Regions from separate parts of the Staphylococcus felis genome, predicted to be linked through region 2. Evidence: predicted binding sites of a transcription regulator. Region 2 holds the regulator's gene; each other region holds the start of a gene.
What was found. Region 2 encodes Rex, which represses fermentation and respiration genes when NADH is low (regulators of the CRP and FNR family bind a similar motif). Its sites were predicted from a motif close to TTGTGAAATATTTCACAA; they were not measured.

Region 1: the regulator Rex is predicted to act here: its motif matches at 4,070-4,087, upstream of C7J90_RS05530 (formate/nitrite transporter family protein).
Region 3: the regulator Rex is predicted to act here: its motif matches at 4,798-4,815, upstream of pflB (formate C-acetyltransferase).

Annotation. Positions count from the first base shown of each region.
Region 1 is NZ_CP027770.1:1,206,770-1,214,974, reverse strand. It holds gene C7J90_RS05550 (helix-turn-helix transcriptional regulator) at 308-994, shown strand; gene C7J90_RS05545 (CPBP family intramembrane glutamic endopeptidase) at 1,100-1,843, opposite strand; gene C7J90_RS05540 (hypothetical protein) at 1,988-2,344, shown strand; gene C7J90_RS05535 (amino acid permease) at 2,425-3,813, opposite strand; gene C7J90_RS05530 (formate/nitrite transporter family protein) at 4,144-4,989, shown strand; gene C7J90_RS05525 (hypothetical protein) at 5,107-5,442, shown strand; gene C7J90_RS05520 (hypothetical protein) at 5,447-5,629, shown strand; gene C7J90_RS05510 (HAD-IA family hydrolase) at 5,914-6,549, opposite strand; gene C7J90_RS05505 (VOC family protein) at 6,615-7,448, opposite strand; gene C7J90_RS05500 (hypothetical protein) at 7,535-7,807, opposite strand; gene C7J90_RS05495 (bile acid:sodium symporter family protein) at 7,979-8,205, opposite strand, start outside.
Region 2 is NZ_CP027770.1:2,454,490-2,462,694, reverse strand. It holds gene tsaE (tRNA (adenosine(37)-N6)-threonylcarbamoyltransferase complex ATPase subunit type 1 TsaE) at 1-431, shown strand, start outside; gene tsaB (tRNA (adenosine(37)-N6)-threonylcarbamoyltransferase complex dimerization subunit type 1 TsaB) at 424-1,089, shown strand; gene rimI (ribosomal protein S18-alanine N-acetyltransferase) at 1,101-1,526, shown strand; gene tsaD (tRNA (adenosine(37)-N6)-threonylcarbamoyltransferase complex transferase subunit TsaD) at 1,519-2,541, shown strand; gene C7J90_RS11755 (ABC-F family ATP-binding cassette domain-containing protein) at 2,731-4,683, opposite strand; gene C7J90_RS11750 (redox-sensing transcriptional repressor Rex) at 4,836-5,480, shown strand; gene C7J90_RS11745 (YeeE/YedE family protein) at 6,146-7,222, shown strand; gene C7J90_RS11740 (sulfurtransferase TusA family protein) at 7,240-7,464, shown strand; gene C7J90_RS11735 (sucrose-6-phosphate hydrolase) at 7,689-8,205, shown strand, end outside.
Region 3 is NZ_CP027770.1:1,073,064-1,081,268, forward strand. It holds gene C7J90_RS04910 (Glu/Leu/Phe/Val family dehydrogenase) at 1-63, shown strand, start outside; gene C7J90_RS04915 (PTS sugar transporter subunit IIC) at 169-1,227, opposite strand; gene pflA (pyruvate formate-lyase-activating protein) at 1,740-2,495, opposite strand; gene pflB (formate C-acetyltransferase) at 2,530-4,779, opposite strand; gene C7J90_RS04930 (SDR family oxidoreductase) at 5,107-5,769, shown strand; gene opp4A (oligopeptide ABC transporter substrate-binding protein) at 6,328-8,043, shown strand; gene C7J90_RS04940 (ABC transporter ATP-binding protein) at 8,128-8,205, shown strand, end outside.

The DNA of each region.
Region 1 (8,205 bases), 1.2 Mb from region 2:
TAAAACTAGAACTAGTACAACTGATCATGATCCAAACATTACTACCAAAATGATAGCTACCCCTCATTTGAATAGATATTGTACCATCCCCCTCTAGCAACTAAATTCATTGTAGCACATACTTTCTCTATTTGTAAACGCTTTCTTAAAAGTTTTTGATTTTTCTTTTAAAATAATACTGACAATTAACATCTAAATATCTCGCTTTTGATAGAGCATACATATCCTCAAACTGTTATCATACAATGTTTACTATGCCTATATGCTATAATAATTATATATTCCTTGTATATTGAGGTGGATAATTATGAAAAAAGAAACACGTCAATGCAAGTTAATCGAAATGCTTCAAGCGCATCATTATTTGACAGCACATGAACTTTCAGATGAACTTAACGTATCGAAACGGACAATATTGCGTGATATCCAAGAGCTTGAAAATAAAGGGATAAGAATTTTAGCACACACTGGCAAAAATGGCGGTTACGAACTACAACCGGATAACCAAAGGATTCATTTAGATTTATCTGAACATGAAGCACAAGCACTCTATCTTATCTTGAAAGAGCGACAATCCCTTTCAGCTCTCCCGTATCAAGAAGAACTGAAAGCCATTCAACTTAAGCTATCGCGTCAACCTAGTTCTACATTAAAGCGTCGATTAAAACAGCAAAACGATTATATTAAAATTCAACCTAATACGACTCCCACACTGCCGAAATTCTTTGAAGATATATTCATTTATTGTCAAGAACGAAAAGTAATGGGCATTGACTACCAATTAAATAATGGCCAAACTACATTTGCAAATATTGTATTTATAGGCATCATTTGTGAAAATAACCACTGGCAAGCTGTCGTATTCCACATTGGTGGCGGCTTTACAAGTTATATTGATATTGCATCAATAGAAGATATCTCTTATTCATTTCATAAATCTATTAACACAACTGATATTACATTGGATAATTTTACGCACTACTTAAAAAAGTAGTTTTGCGGAATCAAGTTTATGACATATGAAAAGACAGTAACCAAACGCGGAACCCCTTTGGTCACTGTCTTTTCTTTTCATAATACATTATATATTTTGACTCATTTATAAGAGTAACTCCAGCACAAACGCTAAAAAGTTATTTAAGATGTGAAATCCAATTGTAACACCAAGATTACGGTTACTTTTAAGATAGAGCCACACAAGTGGTATCGCGATAATAAGATAGTCCACAATCTCAAAAGGTGAACTCGCATTCGTAACATGAAATGCCGCAAATATTATTACAGAAATCACAGCCATTACTTTAAAGTTCAGCTTTTTCCCTAATTCCCCAATCAAAATATGTCTAAAAATGATTTCTTCAACTATTGGTGCAAATACGGCAATAAATAAAAAGCTTACTGGTAATAATGCTAAATTATGAATCATTTCACTGACTAACATTTCATTTTGTGGAGTCCCATACTGGAACTTCTCAGGTAAAAATTCTTTAATCCATCCGTATGCTTGACTAGCGGCCATAGCAATCAAATAAGCAACTACAATCCATTTCCAATAATCTTTTATCCCTTGTATACCTAATTTAAAGCGCTGTTTCATTGATTTGAAGTGTAATAACCAAAAACTAATCACTACAATGATATAACTCACAAGGCTAACGATTTCGATAAGATAGGTTATCGTATCATTAAACACTAAACCTTCATCAGTAAACACCTCAATTGATCCTGTCATAAAAAAGTAAATCACAGGTACTAACATTCCTAATATGAGTTGAGAGATAATAAAAATGGGGATTAACCATAAATCTCTCCATGCGATATCTTTCCATCTGTATTGCGTCATTTTCATTCGATTCCTTTCTATAGTTGTTTTCGCAATAGCATTATCAGACTAAAACGATTCCATATTCATGGCTAAAGTGATGAATTCCATTTGAAAATCTGTGCTATAATATAATATATTATATTTACTGAAAGGATGACAACAATGAATCAGCACAAATTTCCTACTCAGACTCAAGCCGTCAAACATTTAAATGAATTACTTCAATACGCTACTGCCTTTGACCTTCACTACCGCATTGATAAGGCTGAAAGTGAGACATATTTAGACAAACTTCAAACACAAGTCTCTATTTTTTATAAAGATCTCCCAAATCCAGATACTTTATCGACTATACCTTTTCCTGCCTACAATGCCTATTATGATTGCTTAGACAATCTCATGCGTTCTCCTTTAATTCGCGTAGATTTTGGTAACCAATCTTTAGTGAATCAAGGCTATATTGATGTTATTATGATAGCGCAACATCAACTCTCTCTTTACGCAATCAAAACACGATGATTCAACTTCCTCATTGATCATTATTTTAATAAAAAAGCAGCGAACAATCTGATTAGACTGCTCGCTGTTTTTTAGGTGTTTTATAATTTTAAATCTTCTTTGTTTCGTTTGTGGTAACCACGCATAAAGAAAAATACGCCCATAAATCCTAAGAATAAAAATCCAATAATTACTGAAACGCGCGTCTCGCCATTAATTAACATTCCTAATAATACAATGATTAAAAATAGAATTGTCATATAGTTTGTGAATGGTGCAAGCGGCATTTTAAATGGGTGTCCTTCCACTTTTTCAGGGAACTTACGTCTAAACTGAATGTGACTGAATAAAATCATAAACCACGGAATCATCCCTGGTAAAATTGAAGCACTATACACATATACGAAAATACTTTCTGATCCTTCGATAATCATAGGTAATACGATGTTTAAAATAACACCTATAAAAATACCGGTTGAAACTGCCAATACTGTGTAGAATGGTACACCATTTTTCATGACTTTTGTAAAAATCTTAGGTAACTGCCCGTTTTGTGCAAGCGTATAAATCATTCGACTTGAGCTAAAGATACCTGAATTACAACCAGACATCGCTGCTGTAATCACAACAAAGTTAATTAAACCTGCTGCAATTGTAATCCCAACTTTCGCAAAAGTAGCTACGAATGGGCTACCTAATTCTTGTAGACCATCCCATGGATAAACTGTTACAATAACGAAAATCGCACCAATATAGAAAATAAGAATACGCCAGATAACGCCGTTTACTGCCTTTTTAATATTGTGTTGCGGGTTTTTAGTTTCCCCAGCTGTAATCCCTATCAATTCAACCCCTTGATAAGAACCAATAACAATGGACAATGCAAAGAAAAACCCTAGCCAACCATTTGGCATAAAACCGCCATGTTCTGTTAAATTACTCAGTCCTATTGGATTTCCTCCGTTCCCTAATCCGAAGAAAATCAATCCAAATCCTGCTACAATCATTAAGATAATTGTGACAATTTTGATCATTGCAAACCAGAATTCAAACTCTCCAAATGCTTTAACAGATACAGCGTTTGCAGCTGTTAAAATAAGAATCACGAAAATCCCCGGAATCCATGATGGTAACTCTGGCCACCAATATTTCATGTATTCTCCAACAGCTATAACTTCGGCCATCCCAACGACAATCCATTGGAATATATTTGCCCAAGCCGTTATATATCCTGCGACTGGATGAAGATAATCGGTTGCATAATTTGCAAACGAACCCGTTGTTGGATATAAATACACCATTTCACCCATTGCGCGCATAATTAAAAATAAAAATAGACCCGCTACTAAATACGCAAATATAACTGACGGCCCCGTCCAAGCTATCGTACTTGAAGCTCCCATAAATAATCCGACACCTATAGTGCCTCCTAGTGCAATCATTTGGATCTGACGAGAGCTCAGCCCTCTTTGTAATTCATTACCTTCCATAGATCTTCCTCCATCTCCTATAAAACCCCTAGTCAAAACATTTATTATGTTTATGGCGTTATTATACTATATTTCGTAAAGAATACTAGCTTTTTTTCGAAAAATGTAAACGTTTTCTCGATATATAGGTTGCTCGTTATAAAATATTATATAATGAACTATTAAAAATTTATTAGACTTCATTCCTTTATCATGGTGTTTTGTTGGGCTATCTCTAACTATTTTATAGGATGTCACAGATTTGTAAATTTTAAAGTTGTGAATAACTTCACATATTCAATGAACCTCTCTATAATAAAGATGATATTGGAGAAAGGAAATTGTGTAATTATGGAAAATAAAAATATTAAATGGGATAGTATCTTTTATGGAAGAGCTTGGGTGGCAAATATTATTGATACGATTCAAAAAAAAGACGTACTGCAAAGTTTTTATTTAAAACGTTATTTAATGCGTGCCATGATGGCCGGTTTTATTATTAGTATCATTTCTGTATTTGTTTTAATGGTCAAAACAACTTTTTCACCTGATATTCCACCAGGTTTGGTCAATATGTTAGGCTCTATAGCCTTTAGTTTCGCGCTTGTTCTCATCCTTTTTACAAATTCTGAGTTATTAACGAGTAACTTTATGTACTTTACAGTAGGGCTTTATTATCGACTCATTCACCCGAGTCGTGTGCTAAAAATCTTTCTTTTATGTTTCTTAGGTAATGCTTTAGGCGCTTTGTTATTATTCGGATTAATGCGACTGACAAATGTTATGACACCTGAAATGATTCAATTACTAAGTGAGAGTGTCCATACAAAATCTGTAACATTTTCATTTCATAACATATTAGTACGTGCAATTTTTGCGAATTTCTTTATTAATATTTCTTTAGTCATCGCCATGCAAATCAATGACGTTTTAGCTAAAATGTTTGTCATGATGTTTGGCGTTACGATATTTGCATTTATGGGATACGAACACGTTGTCTACAATGCATGTCTTTTTATAGGAATGCTGTATTATAACGTTTCGGCACTACAACTTGGACATTTAATCAAAAATATCGCCTTTGCTTTTATTGGCAACTATATCGGAGGAGGACTAGTCATTGGTCTTTTCTATGCTTACTTAAATGATCACGGTCAGTTTAAAGCTATCAAAAAAGGAATAGACCCGAACGATTAAGTCTTGAATGTCAAAATACTGATAACTAATACCTTTAACAGATTAGTCATCCAGTCCTGCCGCCTTACACCTCTATCTATGTTATAATGAAGTGGATTACATCAAAAGGAGTCACTTATGGCAAAACAACGACTTTATAAAGGACTATTCATTGCAATCTTATTAGGGATTCTATTCTTTTTTATGAATTGGATGAATCATCCTTCATCTCTATTGCAATTAGGATTGAAGTCCCTATTGTTATCTGTTACCTTCTTTCTTTTATATGGTGTGGTTTTTACATTATTAAGTACAGAGAAACGTAAAATGCAATATGGCCTTCCAATTATCATTTCTGTCATTACAGGTATGTTGATTGGCATCGTATTTGATATGGCAATAGTAGGTGTGAGTGTCGGCTTATTGGTCGGATTAGCAATAGGTTATTTGCGTGACATCAATAAAGGAGTTTGAACCTATGAATACTACCACTATAGGTATATTGATTATCGTCATTTTACTCATTAGCTTTATTCCAAATGTGTATATGGCTTATAAGACAAATAAAACAGGCGAACCAAACACACGATACAAATTAATGGTTGGTGTTGATGCCATTTTATTAGTTCTTATTATTTTTGCATTATACTTTTTAATATAAGACTGTCACTACGGTATACTTTAGACATTAAAAAGACTGAAACGATATGGTTATTCCTTTCGTCTCAGTCTTTTTGATTTAATAGATTAGATTTTCCCTTGTAATAAAAAGTAATAAACAATTATAGCAGCAATACCATATAATATCACGCCTATTATCGCCGAGGTCAGATGCACACGCATAGGAATATGTCTTTGAAACTTTGGCGCTAATACGAGATTTCCAAATAAAATAATCAGGGGCGCAACAATAAAGAATAATATCATCTCAACACTCATCATATGTCACCCATTAAAATAAGTCTTCATTACTGTTGTTAAATCAATATCTTGCGCAATTAAAGGCAAGTCTGAAAAGTCACTCACCTCTGTCATCAAGTTTGTATTAACAATAACATCAAGCCCAGCGTTAATTGCTGCTGTAGCACCTTTGATAGAATCTTCAATAGCCAAACAATGCGTAGGATTAAAATGCAATGCTTGTACTGCAGCTAGATATAAATCTGGTGCGGGTTTAACCTCTTCTACGTCTTCGCGACCTTTGATTACCGAAATATACTTCTCTAGATCTAACTTTTGAACTAATGCTTTCACATTATCTCTAGAGCTACTTGATGCGATACCTATTGGAATATGTCTTTGATGAAGTGATTGGATTAATTCTAGAACACCTGGTCGTAAAGATAAGTCAGCAGCTGTTGTGTGATGTTCATGATAGATTTCCAATACACGCGCTTCTCCTACCAAATCCATTAAGTGGTGATGTAGTGGCAGTGCTCTACCCCCAATATTAGAACGAAAGAAATCAATTGCTACTGGTTCGTGCCCTTCCTTAGTAAGATTTTGGTTGATAATTTCAAATAGATGTTGTTCAGTATCTATAACTGTCCCATCAAAATCAAAAATAACCGCTCGATACATAAGTGATGCCTCCTCTGATGCCATTTAAATACAGTGTATCAAAACTTATGAATCAATTCACGTCGTTATTCAAATCCAGGCCCTACTGTTGCAAATTCAAACATAATTTTGTTTTGGCGATAGTATAATGATTTAAACCACTTGCGATCGATCATTCCAGAATGTTTACCTGGCATATCATCATGAAGTTTGATTAAATTTGTAAGATGCTTATCGTCTTGTGTTGCAAAAGCATGATGATGTACATATCCTCTTCCCGGTCGAACATTCGGCCCTTCTTTTTTGACAACTACGATATCAGTAAATAAGCCCTCTTTATCTAAAGTAAAAACATCTAATTCATCATCTTTTTTCGGTTGAAAGCCCAATTGCTCAGTTAAATATACTTTTGTTTTTTCGTCATCTTGGACGTGTATTTCAATAGGTCCCATACCTAAAATTTGGTAGGCTTCAGGGATGTCACTATTCGTAGGGTTTCCAACCCCTTCAGGTAACTTAGCACCATTATTTGCAATCATCACAAATGAAAGTGTCTCTGGATCATCAAAATAGAGCGTTGTATGACCTAAGTACGTTCCTTTTTCAATATGATTCACATGTTTTTTCAGACGATCTTCAAAATAGTCGATAGCCGCTTCATCTCTTACTAATAAGCCAATACGCGCAATCATATTTGTTCCTTTACGCATCATACCCGCATTCGGAATCTCAAAAAAAGTAAGCAATGTTCCAATTGAACTTTCGTTATCTCCATAAAATAAGTGAACCATATGATCGTCATCTTGATTGACTGTTTCTTTAACCAGCTTTAAACCTAAAACATCCATATAAAACGCTTTATTTTGAGCAACATCTTTCGTATACATTGAAATATGGTGATGTCCAATAACATTATTCATAACGTTTCCTCCTAGAGCAGTATTGATAATGTTAGTATATTTTTTATACCGATATGTTGCAACTTCTTTGCTTATAACCAATTGCGCTATAAGAGTTGGAAATAAATTAAACAAATAACCCCGATAATCAAAATATTAATCGGAAAGACCACTGTCTTTATAAAATGTTGTTTTGATTCTGACCAGTTCGAATTTTTCAATTTCGTTTCAAGCGCAAAATTAAGCAATGTTACAATGATTGTTAGAGATGCAATTAAACGCACATCATGATTAAAATGCGTTAAAAAACCCACCGATAAAATCAGCATCGTAACCAATAATGTGAGTGTAATAAAATAATGGTTGAGTACTTTAATCATGTTGATTTCCCCTTTTATTTTTAACTGTTACAGTAAAATTCCTTTAGTTTAAATTATATTTTCGCATAACCTAACTTAATTGTAAAATACATAATAAAAAAGATTCCTACAGCCTATTAATGACTTTAGGAATCTTTTAAGTAATATGAGTCTCTATATAATGGTAAATAGCTAGAACGTTTCTTTTTGTGATTTTCTAAATAATTGAGAAGTCCATATTTTGGCAAGTAATGGACCACTAATGCAATGTATAAAACTAAATACAGCACCTGGCAATGCAGCTAATGGATTGAAGTGAACTGTTGCTAAAGATGCAGCTAAACCTGAATTTTGCATGCCAACTTCGATAGAAATGGCCTTTTTATCTCCATCACTTAATCGAAATACATGAGCTAAAA
Region 2 (8,205 bases):
TAAAAGATATGCAACAATTTGCAAATCATCTTGTTTCGTTTTTAAAAGCTAAGGATGTCATATTATTAGATGGAAACTTAGGGGCTGGAAAAACGACATTATCACAATTTATCGGTCGTGAACTTGGTGTCAAAAGAACGATAAATTCTCCTACATTTAATATTATAAAATCTTATAAAGGGGACTCGTTAAACTTTCATCATATGGATTGTTATCGTTTAGAGGATTCGGACGAAGATTTAGGGTTTGATGAGTACTTTAATGATAATGCAGTGACTGTTATTGAATGGAGTCAATTTATCGAACCTTTTTTACCTGAAGACTTTTTAAAAATATCAATCGATGTTGTGAATGAAGATGAACGAATGATTAGTCTCAGTGCTCACGGAGAACACTATTTGGCAGTGAAGGAGGCATTAGATCGTGTATAGTTTATGTATTGATACATCCAATCAACCGATATCTGTATCACTTATGAAAGAGGGTTACGTTTTAAACACACATACATCTTCTATTAAACGTAATCATTCTGTGCAATTAATGCCCCTTATCGAATCATTACTAAAAGAGGCTAACATTTTACCCAATGCGTTAACCGATATTATAGTAGCCAAAGGTCCAGGTTCGTACACAGGATTAAGAATTGGTGTCACAACAGCTAAAACATTAGCTTATACACTGAATTTGAATTTATATGGTGTCTCATCATTAAAAGCATTAGCAGCGACAACTGACGAAACAGATTGTTGGATTGTACCTATTATCGATGCACGACGTCACTATGTTTATGCTGGTATATATCAATGGCAAAACGGCGAATTAATTGCAATAATGGAAGATCAATATGTAGCATTGGAGACACTTTTAGAAAAATTGAATCAAGCTTCAAAAGTTGTACTAGTTGGAAGAGATGTACTTCAATTTGATGATTTGTCGCATTTTGACAAAAAATTGAATTTGCCACAAGCAGAAAAAATGGATGCGCTAAAAGGTGAGCCTGTTACAATTCATAGCTTTGTACCAGAGTATTTAAAATTATCGGAGGCTGAACAAAATTGGTTGAATCAGCAGCAATCCAACAGCAATTAAACATAAGACGTATGAGTGTTGAAGATGTACCCGCTGTAACTGATATTGAACGTGTAAGTTTCATGGGGAGCTCTTGGACAATTGATGCGTTTTATCACGAAATACTTGAAAATAATTTTGCCCATTACTTTATTATGGAATATGAAAATAAAGTGATTGGGTACTGCGGTATATGGATTGTAGTAGATCAAGCGCAAATTACGACTATAGCGATTGAGCCGAATTATCGCGGACTAGGGTTAGGACAACTTATGTTAAAATACGTGATGAATTTTGCTAGTGCTGTTGCAACATTAATGAGTTTAGAAGTACGTGTAGAAAATCATACAGCACAGCATGTATATGAAAAGTTAGGGTTCGAATATGGTGGACGTCGAAAAAATTATTATGGTGATGGAGAGGATGCATTAGTAATGTGGGTGAATTTAAATGAGTAAACAAACATTAATACTTGCGATTGAAACGAGTTGTGATGAAACAAGCGTAAGTGTAGTTGAAAATGGCAAGCATATTTTAAGTAACAGTGTGTTAAGTCAAATTGAAAGTCACAAACGTTTTGGCGGTGTTGTACCTGAAGTTGCAAGCCGTCATCATGTTGAAAATATGACCATTATGATCGACAATGCACTACAGACTGCTGAAAAGACAATGTCAGATATTGATGCCATTGCAGTCACACAAGGGCCGGGTCTTATTGGTGCTTTATTAGTAGGGGTCAATGCAGCAAAAGCATTAGCATTTGCTCATCAAAAACCATTAATTCCAGTACATCATATTGCAGGACATGTGTATGCAAACCAACTTGAACAAGCGTTGAAATTTCCATTAATAGCTTTAATTGTGTCAGGTGGTCATACTGAACTTGTATATATGAAGGATCATTTAAATTTTGAAGTGATTGGAGAAACACGTGATGATGCAGTAGGAGAAGCATATGATAAAGTCGCTCGTACTATTGGATTATCTTATCCTGGAGGGCCCATTATTGATCAGTTGGCAGCAGAAGGTGAAGACTTGTACGCATTTCCGAGAGTATGGCTAGAACCAGATAGCTATGACTTTAGTTTTAGTGGATTGAAAAGTGCAGTGATTAACAAATTGCATAATCTTAATCAAAAAGGTGAAGAAATCGATCCGAAAAATGTGGCCACAAGCTTTCAAAATAGTGTTGTGGAGGTATTGGTCAAAAAAGCGATGCGCGCTTGTGAATCATATGGTGTCAAACAGTTAATTGTTGCAGGCGGTGTCGCAAGTAACAAAGGGTTACGCAAAGCACTTGAAGTAGAGACACAAAAAAGACATATCGAACTTTCTATACCGCAACCGAAACTGTGTACGGATAATGCAGCCATGATAGGTGCAGCGGGTTACTATATTTATCAAAAAGGGATTTTTGGAGATATGACATTGAATGGAAAAAGTAGTATGGATCTTGAAATGTATTCAGTATGAAATAGCATTCATCCAGGTTGATGAAAATCCATTTTGACTTTAAAGAGAGCCTAACAGTTAGCAAAATGACGCTTTAACTTTTGCTAATCTGTTAGGCTCTTTTAAGAAGTCACTCATTGAACATCGATTACCGGTAACATGACTGATTGGAAAAACGTGTTTACAGCAACGGTTGTGCATGTTAAATTTTTATGTCTCGTAATCAGCTAATTTTAATTGTAATGCTTCCCAATTGGATAAGATTTGATCTAGTTGGGCTTCGATTTCAATTCGCTCGTCAGCTAATAATTGTGATTGTTCATAATCATTTAAAATAGTATCATCGACCATTTTTTGGTCTATTGCTTCAATTTGATATTCAAATTGTGAAATTTCAGCTTCTAATGCTTCGATTTGACGTTCAATTTTACGTTTATCTCGGCGTATGGCTTTTTGATCTTGATAGTCTGAGTGTTCGGGTGTTGTTGCTTTGGATTGATGCGTCTTCAATTCAGGTGTTTGGGATTGTTGGTGTGCTACAAGTGCATGCTGCTCTTCTAATTTATCTAAGTAATACTGATAATGCCCTAAATAAGCAGTGCCACCATTATGATCTAAATCAAATATTTTATTGGCAAGTGCTTGAATAAAATAGCGATCATGAGAAACAAAAATAAGAGTCCCTTCAAAATTTAAAAGCGCATGCTCAAGCATCTCTTTAGAATCGATATCAAGATGGTTAGTCGGCTCGTCTAAAATCAGTACATTATTTTCTTCTAACATCAATAAAGCAAGTTGTAGACGTGCCTTTTCGCCACCAGACAAGTCGTGAATAATTTTTTTTGTATCGTCTTGAGTGAACAAAAATCGACCTAGCACAGCTCGAACATCTTTTTCAGGCATATGTTTATATTGATCCCAGACATAATCTAAAATCGTTTTGTTAGAAGAAAATTCAGCTTGCTTTTGATCATAATAGCCGATCTTCAAATTAGCGCCAGGTATGATTTCGCCCGATAGTATTGGTAAGCGTTGAGCTAAAGTTTTAATAAACGTAGATTTACCAATACCATTGGGCCCAATTACAGCGATGTGATCCCCTTTAGTGACTTCTAAATTGATAGGTGATGTAATAGGGGAATCGTAGCCAATCTCAAGCTGACGGATATGGAAAACATCATTTCCCGTATTACGTTGAAAGTCAAACTTTATATCGGCACTTCTTGCATCAAGCATAGGCTTTTCGATACGTTCCATTTTTTCTAACATTTTGCGTCTACTTTTAGCCATTCCACTTGTAGAAGCTCTTGTAATATTTTTGTCGACAAAATTTTCTAGTCGCTTAATCTCAGCTTGTTGACGTTCATACTCTGCAAGGCGCTTTTGAAAGTATTGATCACGTTGTTGAATGAACTTTTCGTAGTTACCGACATAATGCTTCACTTCACCAAGAGAGACATCGTAAATCTGTGTTACTATTTTATCTAGAAAATAACGATCATGTGAGATAATGACAATGGCCCCTTTGAAAAATTTCAAATAATCTTCAAGCCATTGTGTCGTTTCCATATCTAAATGGTTGGTCGGCTCATCTAGTAATAATAAATCAGGTTCACTTAATAACATTTGAGCAAGTGACAATCGGGTTTTTTGTCCACCGCTAAAGTCATTCACCGGTCGTTGGTAGTCTTTTTCAGAGAAGTTAAGCCCATTTAAAACAGTTTTAATCTTACTATCCACTTGATAACCGCCCAACTTCTCAAATTCATTTGAGATATTTTCATAACGTTGGAGGTGTTCTCGATACGCAGTTGTATCGTGCTGATCAACGTGTTGACTTAACCAATCAACTTCGACTTGCATCTTATCTGCTAAAGATTGATGATACACGAATGGTTTTGACATTTCTTCATACACGGTATTTTGCGTGTCTAAAGTCATTTGTTGTGTCAAATAACCGAGGCGTAAATTTTTAATTTTTGAAATATGTCCTTCGTCGTATCCTTCAACACCGGCAATCAGCTTCATTAGTGTTGATTTTCCCGCACCGTTACGACCTACTATGCCGATACGCTCTCCAGTTTTAATTTCAAAATGAACATTCTCAAAAATCGTTTCGCCATCAAAGGATTTTGAGATTTGATTCAATTGCATTAATATCATTAGGCATACTCCTCTCAATATTATATTTTACAATAAATGATTCATCTATAAAATAGTTACTGTTTTATTACTAGTTATATTCGGGTATAATTGTAAGTGTATATACTGTGAAGTTTATCACAAATATCTGAAAATGATTTGGAGGTTTGCAAATGGCGAAAGAGGTAAACAAAATTCCGAGAGCGACATTAAAACGTCTACCGCTATATTATCGTTTTGTTAACACTTTAAAAGCTAAAGGTGAAGATAGAGTCAACTCTAAAGCGATTAGTGAAGGGTTAAATATTGATTCTGCAACAATTCGACGTGATTTTTCGTATTTTGGTGAGTTAGGAAAAAAGGGGTATGGCTATAATATAGATAGTTTATTAGAATTTTTTAAATCTGAATTGAGCGATGCAGATATTATTAAAATCGGTGTCATTGGAGTAGGTCATTTAGGTAAGGCTTTAATTAGTTATAACTTCTCAATTCATGATGATATGACTATTACTGAGGCGTTTGATATTGATCCCAATATTATAGGGAGTCAAATCGGTAATGTCAAAGTTAAATCTATGGAAGAAATTGAAGAAGTTATTCAAAAACACTGTATTGAGGTAATGATACTTACAACACCAGCTGCCGTAGCTCAAGAAGTTACTGATCATTTAGTAAAATCAGGTATTAAAGGAATTCTTAATTTCACACCTAAACGCGTAGTGACACCTAATCATGTTCAGGTTCACCAAATTGATCTAGGTGTTGAATTACAATCATTATTATTCTTTATGAAAAATTATGGAAAGCAACAGTAAACGGGCGATACTAGGTTATAATTATCTGCTCAATAAAAAAGTATATTAAAAGAACGCGAGATATAGGGGCCTTTAGTCAGAATAAAAATTGTCATAACGCATACACTAATGTCGTGAATAAACTTAATCGTTAATGACAAATGATATAAGTTTATGACACTTTAGCCCCGGATAAGTCTCGTTATTTTTATGCAAAAAATCGAGCCATCAATTGGAAAAAGATGACCCGATTTCTGAGGAACATTTAAATATTGGGAAGGGAGTTTTATTATTGGAGTATGGCTCAATTATATTGTATGTACTCATAAATGAGGCTAATATTCCTTAAGTTAAATATATCAGTGCTTAACTGTAGTCATTCTTTCCGATCAAAACGAGTATGAATGCTTTTCTGTAAACCACTCTATACAAAGTTTTTAATCTATTAAGTTTATTATTATCCTTCTATCATAAATAGCTTCTAAAAATTTTATCCTCTTATAATTTTTTGCCACTATTTTAAAGATGCTCAAAAATAGAATTGAAGAACGCCCCATATAATAAACGAATCTTTTATGTTTGAATTAAAAAGTAAATAGTAGCATCCATTTTTAAAATGGCCTTGTCAAAAGGGATAATTTATTCTATAATTCATATAATGTTAATCGGATATAGGAGGGGTTTATTTGATTTGGACAATCATAAGTGGACTAATTGTAGGGGTGTTATTAGGTTTTGTAATGCAACGTACTCGTTTTTGTTTGACAGGCGGATTTAGAGATATGTACGTGCAAAAAAATAATAAAATATTTTACGCACTTTTAATTGCGATTACGATACAAGCTATTGGCATATACGGGCTTAACACTGCAGGCGTTATTCATATTGATAATGGAACATTTCCCATTATTGGTACGATAATCGGTTCTTTTATATTTGGTGTCGGTATAATACTAGCTGGTGGATGCGCTACTGGTACATACTACAGAGCTGGTGAAGGGCTAATTGGCAGTTGGATAGCATTAGCGATGTATGGTTTTTTGGCCGCGGTTTCCAAATATGGCATTTTATTGCCACTAAAAGATCAAATCAATAGTACGACTGTTACCAACGCTGATATGGCATCTTCAACTGGAATCCCCGGTTGGATATGGTTGATTGTACTTATTAGCATTACATTATTTGTCGTCGTTAAAACGCTTCGTAAGCCAAAATCAAACATTGCGATTCCAAAATTAAAGTCGCGTTATACAGGGATACGTCACCTTTTATTTGAAAAGCGTATACATCCATTCGTTGCTGCGATTGCGATTGGTCTCATTGCATTAATCGCATGGCCAATGAGCGAATCTACAGGTAGAGCGGGTGGATTAGGGATAACAACACCATCAGCGAATATTGTTCAATTTCTAACGACAGGAGATGTGTCGGTGTTAGATTGGGGTGTATTTCTAGTTTTAGGTATTTTTGTAGGATCATATATAGCAGCACGAGGATCACGCGAATTTAAATGGAGATTACCTGATAAAAAGACCATTCGTAACAGTGCGTTGGGTGGTGCATGTATGGGATTTGGTGCAGCAGTTGCAGGGGGATGTTCTATTGGTAATGGTCTTGTTGCAACGGCAGCTTTATCTTGGCAAGGCTGGTTAGCATTAGCCTTTATGATATTAGGAACATGGTTTATGAGTTACTTTTTATTTGTTAAACCATTAAAAGCAGCACGTGTGCAATCGGCTCAACGATCTGTAAGTGTATCATAAAAAAAGGAGGATACAATATGATTTATGAATTAGGTACAGTAGGAATGGTATGTCCATTTCCATTAATAGAAGCTCAAAAGAAAATGGAGGAATTAAGCGCTGGAGATGAGCTCAAAATTGATTTTGATTGTACTCAAGCGACTGAATCTATCCCGAATTGGGCAGCAGAACAAAATTATCCCATCAACCATTTTGAACAGCTCGATGATGCATCATGGACGATAACAGTCCAAAAAGTATAATAACTATGACAGGCCTCCTTAAAGCTTAATTTTAAGGAGGTTTTGATTGAATTTTTTGATACGAATGCCACGATAACCAACTATTTCTCTTGATAAGAAAAACGAATGTAGAAGTTAAGGAGCATGACATGAAAGGATGAGAATATGATAAAATAACCATTGAGGTATATTTAACGAAATTCATACGCAAATCAACTTGTGATAAGTATAGGAGGAAATGGTTAATGGAACAATGGAGTCGTGATCAACGGTATCGACCAATAGAATCAATGCCACAGCATGAATTTGAAGCTCTAAAAGAAAAGGTGGGTCTTTCTAAATATCGTCAAAGATTTCACATACAACCGTTGTCAGGGCTTTTAAATCATCCCAATGGTCTCATTTATACAAATGGACAGTATCATATTGCGCATCAATGGTTTCCACTTGGGGCAGTACATGGTTTGAAGTATTGGTATTACTATACAAGTTCAGATCTCGTTGAATATCATAGAGAAGGTATGTTATTAAAGCCTGATTCAGCATATGATAGCCACGGAGTCTATAGTGGGAGTGCTTTTACCTATCAAAATAACCTTTATGTGATGTATACAGGTAATCATCGAACAAAAGACTGGGATCGTCAAAGCAGCCAAATTGTTGCCAAAATGAATAATGGTAAAGTTGAAAAATTAAATCCACCTGCAATTCCTCATCCTCCAAAAGGCTATACGCAAAATTTTGGTTTTCCCAAAGTATTTA
Region 3 (8,205 bases), 1.1 Mb from region 2:
GAAGCTATGATGCGTGTGCATAGCAAATTTTCTTCAAAGCCAAATAATCAAATCAAACGATAAATGATAATAAAGGTTGGGGGCATCGCTTTTTAGGAGTACTGTTCGATCAGTGTCTAAAAGAAGGATAGTACCCCAACCTTTTGATTTAGGTTTGATAATATGATGTTATTGATTTGCAGTGAATTTAAAAATGTCTAAGCTATATAACTTAAAAACACGTGATAAAAGGTAATTGATAATCAATCCACTAACGAGAGGTACAATGATATAGACGAATAGAACAAGTCCTATATTCACCAATCCTGATCCCATTATTTCGAAAGCTTTGATAGGGCCTACGAGACCAACTAAGCCAAATCCTGCAGTTTCTTTAGTTCCGGCTATACCTACGATAGCACCCACTGCGCCTGTGATTGCTGCAGTAAGACCGATGGGTAATAAAATAATAGGATAGCGTATAGCGTTAGGCATCATCATTTTCATTGCACCGAGTAATATGGCTATAGGCACGCCTATTTTATTCACGCGTACTGTTCCAATAAATAGGACTATCGCTGTTGTGGCAACACCAATAGCAGCAGCACCAGCAGCAAGTCCAGAGATTCCGATAGCTAAACCGACTGCGATTGTAGATACTGGTGAAATAATAATAAATGAAAACAATACAGCTATCAAAATACACATTAGAACCGGTTGTAAATTCGTAAAGGTGTTAACGACTTCACCGATAGCAAGTGTAATTTGACTGACGTATGGTAATGTCAGTGTACCTATAAGACCTGGAATGCCTCCTACTAATATTGGGAGTAAGATAATGTTTAAGCTGCCTAGCTTACCATCTAGCCATAATACGAGCAAGACGGCAATAGCGGCTGTAAGCATCGTATTAATCAAGTCTCCAATACCAACAATTTGCCAACCTACATCAGTCACTTTTGCCGCACCAGATCCTACGAAAGATGCTGCACCGACAATAGCGATACTCATCGGATTCAGTTTAAATTGCAAGGCGATGAGTACGCCGACAATGACTGGAAGTGTATATTGAATGCCTAAGACAACTTGATGCAGTGTATTAAAAATAGATGCGTATTGGCTTAGATATGCGAAAAGACCTCCTAAAACAGCATTAGGAATAAGTCCTACAATAATCGCAATAGCTAACCCATTTAATACGTTAAAGATAAATGTTTTTAAAGTCATGTGTGTTTGCTCTGATGACATATGTATATCCTCCTATGTGATGTATATGTATTATGGCTTAGTCTGCATTGGATTGCAACGGTTAATTTTAGAATTTTCTTACTTTTTAAATAAAGACTCTCAGTCAAATTGGACTGGTCGCATTAAATTAAGGCGTTATGCAATAATGGATTGCTTAACGTCTTTTTCGTTGTGTGATCATAAAGTCTTGAACATTAATGCCTCTTTTAATACGACATAAATCAGTAAAATTGAGTTGGTAAAACATATTTTATAACTTAGGGGTGTGAATAAATATAGCAAATTTGATTGTTTCCTAAGCCGAGACTTCTGAGGCGCCTAGAAAAGCGAGGCTTTATGGAACAATCAAATAAATGAAATTATTTATACACCAGTCCGATTTACTATAGAACCTAAATAAATAACTACCTATTGCACAAAGAATATGCTTTTGAATAAGAATAGGATACTTGCCGGGGGTACGACAAGTATCCTAGATTCATTTATCATTTAAAGGAGTATGAATAAGTCTATCATACGGGCGTTAATGGTGTGTGGCCTTTAAAACCGACTAACGCATACGCTTTTTCTACATCTTCGTCATTAGGAGGGGTAATATTTTCGAGTTGATAATTAATGCCAAGTGCTTCCCATTTGTGTACGCCGAGTTGATGATAGGGCAATAACTCAAATTTAACGACGTTACTGAATTGATTGATAAAGTCACCTAATGCACGCAAGTCTTCTGGGGCGTCTGTGAGACCTGGTACAAGGACGTGACGAATCCAAATAGGTTGCTCTTTTTCTGCAAGGTATCGAATATAATTTAAAATATGCGTATTCGGTCGGCCCGTTAATTTTTTGTGTTTTTCATTATGAATATGTTTGATATCGACCATCATTAAGTCTGTATAAGGCAATAATTCATCAAAATGGCGTCTGAATGCGTCTGTATCATTAGCACAGCCGAGTGATGTATCGATACAAGTATGAATACCATGGCTTTTTAATTTTTTAAAAAGGGCGGTAACAAATGGCATTTGTAATAATGGCTCTCCACCACTCATTGTGACACCGCCCCCTGATGCTTCAAAATATGGGCGATAAGGGATGATTTCGGATACAAGTTCATCCACTGTTGCTACACGTGAGGGTGCGTTTACTTTCCATGTGTCGGGGTTATGACAGTATAAGCAGCGCAATAAGCACCCTTGCGTGAAAATAATATAACGTAGACCTGGTCCATCTACTGTACCTAAACTTTCAACAGAATGAATGTGTCCTTGCATTTTGAATCCCTCATCTTTCTTTCATTTGCTTGACTTACATTGTTTCGTGGAACGTACGTGAAATGACATCTAGTTGTTGTTCACGTGTTAGTTTAATAAAGTTTACCGCATATCCTGATACACGAACTGTTAATTGTGGATATTCTTCAGGGTGTTCCATAGCATCTAGTAATGTTTCGCGGTTAAATACGTTGATATTTAAGTGATGACCATGTTGCAGTGCATAACCATCTAAAATACCGACTAAGTTTTGTTGTTGTGTATGATCTTCTTTACCTAATGATTTAGGAACGATGCTGAATGTGTTAGAGATACCATCTTTACAACAGTCATAAGGTAACTTAGCAACTGAAGATAATGACGCAAGTGCACCGTTAGCGTCTCGGCCATGCATTGGGTTTGCCCCTGGTGCAAATGGCTCACCAGCTTTACGTCCGTCTGGAGTGTTACCTGTCTTTTTACCGTATACAACGTTTGATGTGATTGTCAGTACACTCATTGTATGCTCAGAGTTGCGATAAGTTTGATGTTTACGTAATTTTTTCATAAAGCTTTCAACGAGTTTAACAGCGATGTCGTCAACACGTGGATCATTGTTACCGTATTTTGGAAATTCTCCAGAAATATCGAAATCAACTACAAGTCCATTTTCATCACGGATTGGGCGAACTTCACCGTATTTAATAGCAGATAATGAGTCGGCAGCTACTGAAAGACCAGCGATACCTGTTGCCATTGTGCGATGAACATCAGTGTCATGTAGTGCCATTTCAATACGCTCATAGCTGTATTTGTCGTGCATGTAATGGATAACATTAAGTGAATTAATATACACACCTGCAAGCCATTCCATCATTTCATCAAATTGTTTATAAACTTCATCATAATCTAAAACATCTGATGTGATTGGGGCAAAGTTAGGCGCAACTTGCATGCCTGATTTTTCATCTTTACCACCGTTGATTGCATACAATAGCGTTTTAGCTAAGTTAGCACGCGCTCCGAAAAATTGCATTTGTTTACCAATTCGCATAGCTGATACACAACATGCAATACCATAATCATCGCCGTAGCTTTCACGCATTAAATCATCATTTTCATATTGGATTGAGCTCGTGTTAATACTCATTTTAGTACAATAACGTTTAAAGTTTTCTGGTAAGCGTGTTGACCAAAGTACCGTTAAGTTTGGTTCAGGTGCAGGACCAAGGTTATCTAATGAATGTAAGAAGCGGAATGAGTTTTTCGTTACCATTGGTCGGCCATCAATACCAACACCACCGATTGATTCTGTAACCCAAGTTGGATCCCCTGAGAATAGCGCATTATATTCTGGTGTACGTGCAAATTTAACAAGACGTAATTTCATGATAAAGTGGTCAATAATTTCTTGAACTTCTGATTCTGTAATGATTCCAGCTTTTAAATCACGCTCAGCATAGATGTCCAAGAATGTAGAAGTACGTCCTAAACTCATTGCAGCACCATTTTGTTCTTTGATTGCTGCGAGATAAGCCAAATATAACCATTGTACGGCTTCTTTAAAGTTTTCAGCAGGACGACTTAAGTCAAAACCGTAAATGTTTCCTAATTCTTTTAACTCTTTTAAAGAACGATATTGTTCTGAAACTTCTTCGCGTAAACGAATGATATCCTCAGTCATAGTTGAAGATAAGTTGTTAAAATCGCGTTGTTTTTCTTCCATTAAGAAGTCAATACCGTATAGAGCAACACGACGATAGTCACCGATGATACGACCGCGTCCATATGCATCTGGTAAGCCTGTAATAATACCAGCTTTACGACAAGCTAACATTTCTTTTGAATATGCATCAAAAACACCTTGGTTATGTGTTTTGCGATATTCAGTGAAGATACGTTCAGTCTCTTTATCAAGTTCATAGCCATAAGCTTCACATGATGCTTTTGCCATACGAATACCACCGAATGGTTGCATTGAACGTTTGAATGGCTTGTCGGTTTGAACACCCACAATTTGTTCTAATGACTGATCTAAGTACCCTGCATCATGGGATAAAATTGTAGATGGAACTTTAGTATCCATGTCCCACATACCACCGCGATCGCGTTCTTCTTTTGTGAGTTTCATGACTTGATCCCATAACTTTGATGTTGCTTCAGTTGGACCTTCTAAAAAGCTGTCATCACCTTGATATCCAGTGAAGTTAAGTTGAATAAATTCTCTTACATCAACGTGACGTGTCCAACGCCCTGTCGTAAATCCTTCCCAAGCATTATGAGTTGTCTTACTATTTTTAATCATAATAAACCTCCAATCGATATGTTCATCATTTCACAAGTATTGTATCATTATTTGTGAAAGAAATCACTTTATAATGTAAGCGTTTTATAAAGTGTCACAATTTAGCATTATTTTGATTGAAAAGTTGTCACAATTAAATGTATAAATATATATTCTATTAACTCATTGATGTTTTGAATAAGGCATAACGAAAATGATTTAGCACATTCAAAAACTGTTTCAATGCTTATCATGATTCTAAATGTACGATGTGAGCAAAAATATTAAAGTGTATTGGGAGGATGTATTATCATAAAAATGTAGTTGAAAATAAGGAGGTCATCATAAATGGTAAAGACATTAATTTTAGGCGCAAATGGCGGAGTAGGTCAAAAGTTAGTTCAAATCATGAAAGAAAATGACCAAGACTATGTTGCAGGAGTACGAAAAGATTCACAAAAAAAGAACTTACAATCTGAAGGGATTCAAGCAGAGATAGTCGATGTTGAGAAGCAAACGATCGATGAATTGAAAGAGATATTTAAAGCGTTTGATCAAATTGTCTTTTCAGTAGGTTCTGGTGGTAGTACAGGAGATGATAAAACAATTATCGTTGACTTAGATGGTGCTGTCAAAGCTATTAAAGCAAGTGAACAAGCAGCTATTGAACACTTTATTATGGTTTCAACGTATGATTCTAGACGTGAAGCGTTTGATGATATCCCTGAACTCAAACCATACACGATTGCTAAACATTATGCAGATGACTATTTGAAACGTAGTCAACTCACATCAACAATTGTGCATCCAGGTGCGTTAAAGGATGAACCAGGTACAGGTCAAGTGAACGTTGCGCAATTGTTTGAAAATCCTGAAAAACGTGAAATTCCACGTGAAGATGTTGCACGTGTACTCTATGAAGTAGCTACAAATACTAATCATCGTGGTAAAGAATTCCAAGTTTTAACAGGTGAAACAGACATCGCCGAAGCATTAAAAGCATATCGTTAATATAGATTGCGTCCTTTCATAAAAATATTGATTATGAAATACAAGGAACAGGCTGGGACATAAATATCTCAGTAATCGAAAAGCTTCGAGGTTTTCGTATGAAATTACGAAAAATCTCGAAGTTTTTTCTATAATTAAATGCTACGAAAGAGGCTTTTTTTTAAAGCAAAATTACATGTATATCACGTCGTATTGTTGGCGAGACGCCTGAGGGAATAGGATAAGCGTCGAGACCGGGACTCGACCCATCCCCTAGGAAATACGAGCCAAACAATACGAATTATTTTAGGATTTATGTCCCGGACTTTGTATTACTCAAAACGTATCGATTCATGTAATTTATACAGAAATAATTATTTTTTGGAATACTATCTATCGTTCGTTTTGATGAACGATTAAAGAATTTTAAGTAAGTTTAATATAATTTGGTTGATATTTTATATTTAAAGGTAAACTTTAATTTATAATAAAAAGGTTCCGTTACGCATAAAAGTATTGACAAAATTATCTGAATAATAAGATAATGTAAATAATTACATTAACAAAGGGGAGATGAGGATGAAACATCCATGGCGCTATTTATTATTAATAGGCTTAATTTTCGTGCTAGCTGCATGTGGTAAAGGAAGCTCAGAAGATGTGACTAATAAGAAAGGAAAGACAGAGACGAGTGATGCGTCAGGTGGCACGCTGAATGTCGGAATAGCAGAGGCACCTGAAGGGAATTTCCAATCAATATTTGCAGGTTCAACAGGAGATTCTGACGTCATTAAATTTTTTAATGATGATCTCGTGACTTCAGATAAAGAGTTGAAATTAAAGCCTCGTATTTTATCATGGGAAGTTCAAAAAGACGATCCTCTTACATATACATTCAAGATGAAAAAAGATGTGAAATGGCAAGACGGCAATCCACTAACTATTAACGACTGGATTTTTACGCTTGAAACAATTGCTGACCCTGATTATACAGGTCCACGTTTTGGCGATGGTGTTCAAGTGGTTAAAGGGGCAGATGAAAAGCGTAAAGGCGAGACAGATAAAATTGAAGGTATTAGAAAGATCGATGATTATACAGCTGAAATTACTTTTAAAGAGAATAAAGCTAACAACCTTCATAACTTATGGTTAAGTGCACCAATCAGCGAGAAAATCTTTAAAGATATTCCTGTTAAAGATATGGCAAAATCAGATGCTGTAAGAAAAAATCCTATCGGAATAGGGCCATTTAAAGTAAAAAGTATTGTCGATGGGGAGTCAGTAGAATTAGAAAAAAACGATGACTATTGGCAAGGCAAACCGCATTTAGACAAAGTTAATTTACGTGTGGTTGAACAAACGTCAATGACACAAGCACTTGAAAATGGTGAGGTCGATATGGCGAATATCACAGCACCAATTGCTAAGGAAATTAAAGATAATAATCCAGAGAATATACAGTTACTAGAATCACCATCAACGAGTTACTCAATCATTGGGTTTGTATTAAATGATTACGACAAAAAATCACAAACAATTGGCAAAGAACGTCCAAAATATCAAAATAAAGCATTAAGACAGGCAATGGCTTTAGCAATTAACAGAAAAGAATGGATTGATGCATTTTATTACGGTTACGGTAAACCACTCAACGGGCTCATTCCTTCTGCACATTGGAGTGGTGCAAAAGAAGGAGACGTTAAAGAGTATGAATATAATGTCAAAGAAGCTAAAAAATTATTAGATAACGCGGGCTATAAAGATAAAGATGGTGATGGTTGGCGTGAAGATCCTAAAGGTGAAAAGTTTGAAGTAAACTTAAAACACTATGCGGGATCTAATCCAACTTTCGAACCGAGAACAGCGGCAATAAAAGGTTACTGGGAAAAAATTGGATTGAAGACCAAAACTGAAATGGTTGAGTTTGGTAAATTTGGAGCTGACCTAGAAAAAGCGTCACCAGATATGGAAGTTTATTTCCGTTCTTGGCAACAAGGTAGCGATCCTGATCCATCAGGTTTATACAAGTCAACGGCATTATGGAACGAATCACGCTACAACAATCCTGAAGCTGATAAAGTTTTAGATGAAGCACTAGATGGTGATGTTGTCGGTGATGATAATGAAAAGAGAAAAGAAAAATATCTAGAGTGGCAAAAAATAATGGCTGAAGATGTACCTGTTATACCAATCGTTGAATTAACTGACGTTTATGCAGTGAACAACAAGTTGAAGAATTTAGAAATATCATTAGGTGGTACGAACGATATTTATAAATGGACAGTGGCAGAATAAAGATTGGGTTAGTTATTAAGGGGATGAAGACATAAAGTCTCATCCTCTTTACTATAGAAAATCTCAATTCGAGGGGGGCATTATATGGTAGAACAGCATTTATTAGAGATTAAAAACTTGAGTACTGGGTTTATCATTAATGATAAGAATTATAATGCGATT